Regions from separate parts of the Streptomyces sp. NBC_01431 genome, predicted to be linked through region 2. Evidence: predicted binding sites of a transcription regulator. Region 2 holds the regulator's gene; the other holds the start of a gene.
What was found. The regulator HrcA, encoded in region 2, represses chaperone genes, less so after heat shock. The targets are predictions, from matches to a motif close to TTNGCACTCNGNNNNNCNGAGTGCNAA.
Positions count from the first base shown of each region.

Region 1: the regulator HrcA is predicted to act here: its motif matches at 908-934, upstream of groL (chaperonin GroEL).

Region 1 is NZ_CP109496.1:3,734,528-3,736,923, reverse strand. It holds gene OG522_RS17125 (cold-shock protein) at 312-515, shown strand; gene groL (chaperonin GroEL) at 1,064-2,396, shown strand, end outside.
Region 2 is NZ_CP109496.1:5,527,819-5,530,214, forward strand. It holds gene OG522_RS25240 (MBL fold metallo-hydrolase) at 55-777, opposite strand; gene hrcA (heat-inducible transcriptional repressor HrcA) at 934-1,953, shown strand; gene dnaJ (molecular chaperone DnaJ) at 1,954-2,396, shown strand, end outside.

The DNA.
Region 1 (2,396 bases), 1.8 Mb from region 2:
GCCCCTTCGCTTCGAGTGCCAAGCGCATATGAGAACGCGACAACGTGGGGTCAAAGTGTGAGAGCCCTTTGCGCCATAAGTGCGCTTTGCCCGGCCCGACTTGCCCCGGAATGCAGAATAGATGGCATTCCGCTCCCTGTGAGCGCCCGGAATTCTCGTCCGATTGACCTGTTGCAGAGGGCAGTTGGGCAGATACATTCAGCCGCGGTCGACGCGTTCCGGCGCACACCCTCTCCTGTCGGAGGGTGGAGATCTGACCCGGGTCCGCGAAGTGCGGTCCCGTGCAAGGGCCAGTAATAGGGGAGTTAGGCATGGCTCAGGGCACCGTCAAGTGGTTCAACGCGGAGAAGGGGTACGGCTTCATCGCGGTCGACGGTGGTGCGGATGTTTTCGTCCACTACAGCGCGATCCAGATGGACGGTTACCGCACCCTTGAAGAAGGTCAGCGAGTCGAGTTCGAGATCTCGCAGGGCCAGAAGGGTCCGCAGGCGGACATGGTCAAGCTCGCCGTCTGATCTCGGCGCGATCGACCACCGACGCACTCACGCATGAAGGGGGCTGCCCAAAAGGGTGGCCCCCTTCACGCGTTCCCGCGTCCCCCGGGGGCGCGGCCCGGTGGTCGGCCCCCTGGGGGCTCTGCCCCCAGACCCCATTCACGCCTGAAGGGCGCTCGTCCTCAATCGCCGGACGGGCTGGGTATGGCCGCATGCACCCTGAAAGAGGCGCGGGGAACGGCGCGATCAGCCACGCCCGGTCCGCGGCCGAAATGGACGGCCCTCCGCAAGGAGCCGGGGTGCGGGGGCGGCGCCCCCGCCGGTGCTGGGGGACCGGACGACACCGGTAAGTGGAGGGGTCCGGTTCAAGAGACTCGCTTGCACTCGCAGGGGCCGAGTGCTAATCATTGGGCTTAGCACTCTCCGAGTGAGAGTGACAGAACTTGGATCGGGTCAGTGAGGCCCGCAGGCCGGGTGGGGCAAGGAACCACAAGGGCTGCAGGCCGTCCGTCGCGGGCACCGGCGCGGTCCACGAAGAACGCCACCCCTGTCCGGGAGGACCACTTCACATGGCCAAGATCATCGCGTTCGACGAGGAGGCACGGCGCGGTCTCGAGCGCGGGATGAACCAGCTCGCCGACGCCGTCAAGGTCACCCTTGGCCCCAAGGGCCGCAACGTCGTCCTCGAGAAGAAGTGGGGCGCCCCCACGATCACCAACGATGGTGTTTCCATCGCCAAGGAGATCGAGCTCGAGGACCCGTACGAGAAGATCGGCGCCGAGCTGGTCAAGGAAGTCGCCAAGAAGACGGACGACGTCGCCGGTGACGGTACGACCACCGCGACCGTCCTGGCCCAGGCCCTGGTGCGCGAGGGTCTGCGCAACGTGGCCGCCGGCGCCAACCCGATGGCTCTGAAGCGCGGCATCGAGAAGGCCGTCGAGGCCGTCTCCGCCGCTCTCCTGGAGCAGGCCAAGGACGTGGAGACCAAGGAGCAGATCGCTTCGACGGCCTCCATCTCCGCCGCCGACACCCAGATCGGCGAGCTCATCGCCGAGGCGATGGACAAGGTCGGCAAGGAAGGCGTCATCACCGTCGAGGAGTCGCAGACCTTCGGTCTTGAGCTTGAGCTCACCGAGGGCATGCGCTTCGACAAGGGCTACATCTCGGCGTACTTCGCCACCGACATGGAGCGTATGGAGGCGTCGCTCGACGACCCGTACATCCTGATCGTCAACTCGAAGATCTCTTCGGTCAAGGACCTGCTCCCGCTCCTGGAGAAGGTCATGCAGTCGGGCAAGCCGCTGCTGATCATCGCCGAGGACGTCGAGGGCGAGGCGCTGTCGACCCTGGTCGTCAACAAGATCCGCGGCACCTTCAAGTCCGTCGCCGTCAAGGCTCCGGGCTTCGGCGACCGCCGCAAGGCCATGCTCGGTGACATCGCCATCCTCACGGGCGGCACGGTCATCTCCGAGGAGGTCGGCCTCAAGCTGGAGAACGCCGGTCTCGACCTGCTCGGCCGCGCCCGCAAGGTCGTCATCACCAAGGACGAGACCACGATCGTCGACGGTTCGGGCGACAGCGACCAGGTCCAGGGTCGCGTCAACCAGATCCGCGCCGAGATCGAGAACTCGGACAGCGACTACGACCGCGAGAAGCTGCAGGAGCGCCTGGCGAAGCTCGCCGGCGGTGTTGCGGTCATCAAGGCCGGTGCCGCGACCGAGGTCGAGCTCAAGGAGCGCAAGCACCGCATCGAGGACGCCGTTCGCAATGCGAAGGCGGCCGTCGAGGAGGGCATCGTCGCCGGTGGTGGCGTGGCCCTGCTCCAGGCTTCCGCGGTGTTCGAGAAGCTTGAGCTCGAAGGTGACGAGGCGACCGGCGCCAACGCCGTGAAGCTCGCCCTTG
Region 2 (2,396 bases):
GGCGTGAGATCGGGGCTGTATCTGCGCATTCGCATGACAATACGGCTGAGCGGGCTACGACATGCCGAATCTCGCGGCGAGTTGGTCGCGCTGGGCGCGCACGAACGCCGCGTCCACCGCCGCCCCGTGCCCGGGTACGTACACCGCGTCCTCGCCGCCCAGCGAGAGCAGCCGGTCCAGGGCGGCCGGCCAGCGCGAGACCACCGCGTCGGGCCCCGCCTGCGGCTCGCCCGACTCCTCGACCAGGTCGCCGCAGAAGACGACCTCGGGCCACCCGCCACTCGCGGGGACCAGGACCGCGAGGTCGTGCCCGCTGTGACCGGGCCCCACGTTGGCGAGCAGCACCTGGCGGCCGCCCAGGTCAAGGGTCCACTCCCCGCACACCGCGTGGTGCGGCCGGACCAGCACGTCGGCGGCCTCGGCGGCCGCTTCGTCGGACACGCCCTGGCTCACCGCGTCGGCGCGCATCTCGTCGCCGTCCAGGGCGCGCTCGATCCCGACCGCTCCGTACACCTCGGCGCCGGCGAAGACCGCCGTGCCCAGGACGTGGTCGAAGTGCGGATGGCTGAGTGCGATGTGGGTCACTCTGCGGCCGAACAGGGCCTCCGCCTGGGCCCGGAGTTCGGCGCCCTCCTGAAGGGTCGAGCCCGTGTCGTAAAGGAGGAGTCCGTGCTCTCCGGCGACGAGTCCGGCCGTGGCGTCCCAGCCGGGCAGGCGTCTGCGGCCCACTCCGTCACCCAGCCGCTCCCAGCCGAAGTCTTCCCAACTGACGTCCATGACGCGACGCTATCCGCAATCGGCCGGTGACGTCGCACGGTAGCGTGGTCGGCCGCCCTTGCTAGGGGCGTACCGGTCGGCCGTACACTGGCCGGGGGATTGCTGGCACTCGAAGACAGTGAGTGCCAAAACGGACGGCAACTGGAGGTGTGCGCGGTGCTCAGTGAACGCAGGCTCGAGGTGTTGCGCGCCATCGTCCAGGACTATGTCGGCACCGAGGAGCCGGTGGGGTCCAAGGCCCTGACCGAGCGGCACGCACTGGGCGTCTCGCCGGCGACCGTACGCAACGACATGGCCGTACTGGAGGAGGAGGGCTTCATCGCCCAACCCCACACCAGCGCCGGCCGGATCCCGACCGACAAGGGCTACCGGCTCTTCGTCGACCGGCTCGCGGGCGTCAAGCCCCTGTCGTCGCCCGAGCGCCGGGCGATCCAGAACTTCCTGGACAGCGCCGTCGACCTGGACGACGTCGTCGCCCGTACGGTGCGGCTGCTCGCGCAGCTGACCCGGCAGGTGGCGGTCGTGCAGTACCCGTCGCTGACCCGCTCGACCGTGCGTCATGTGGAGCTTCTCTCACTCGCCCCGGCCCGGCTGATGCTGGTGCTGATCACCGACACCGGGCGGGTCGAGCAGCGCATGGTCGACTGCCCGGCGCCGTTCGGCGAGGCCTCGCTCGCGGACCTGCGGGCCCGGCTCAACGCACGGGTGGTGGGACGCCGCTTCGCGGACGTACCGCAGCTGGTGCAGGACCTGCCGGAGTCCTTTGAACCGGAGGACCGAGGAACCGTTTCGACGGTCCTCGCCACCCTCCTCGAAACCCTGGTCGAAGAGACCGAGGAGCGGCTGATGATCGGCGGCACCGCCAATCTCACCCGCTTCGGACACGACTTCCCGCTGACCATCCGGCCGGTGCTGGAGGCACTTGAGGAGCAGGTCGTGCTCCTCAAGCTGCTCGGCGAGGCCAAGGAATCAGGCATGACCGTACGCATCGGGCACGAGAACAACGCCCATGAAGGACTGAACTCCACGTCCGTCGTATCGGTCGGCTACGGTTCCGGCGGCGAGGCGGTCGCCAAACTCGGCGTGGTCGGACCGACCCGCATGGATTACCCCGGAACGATGGGAGCGGTACGCGCAGTGGCACGTTACGTCGGACAGATCCTGGCGGAGTCGTAAGTGGCCACGGACTACTACGCCGTACTCGGCGTGCGCCGCGACGCATCACAGGACGAGATCAAGAAGGCCTTCCGCAGGCTGGCCCGCGAACTCCACCCGGATGTGAATCCGGACCCGAAGACGCAGGAGCGCTTCAAGGAGATCAACGCCGCCTACGAGGTCCTCTCCGACCCGCAGAAGAAGCAGGTCTACGACCTCGGCGGCGATCCGCTGTCGTCGTCGGGCGGCGGCGGGGCCGGAGGCTTCGGAGCCGGTGGCTTCGGCAACTTCTCGGACATCATGGACGCCTTCTTCGGCACGGCGTCGCAGCGCGGACCGCGCTCGCGCACCCGCCGCGGCCAGGACGCCATGATCCGCCTGGAGATCGACCTCAACGAGGCGGCCTTCGGCACCACCAAGGAGATCCAGGTCGACACCGCAGTGGTGTGTACGACCTGTTCGGG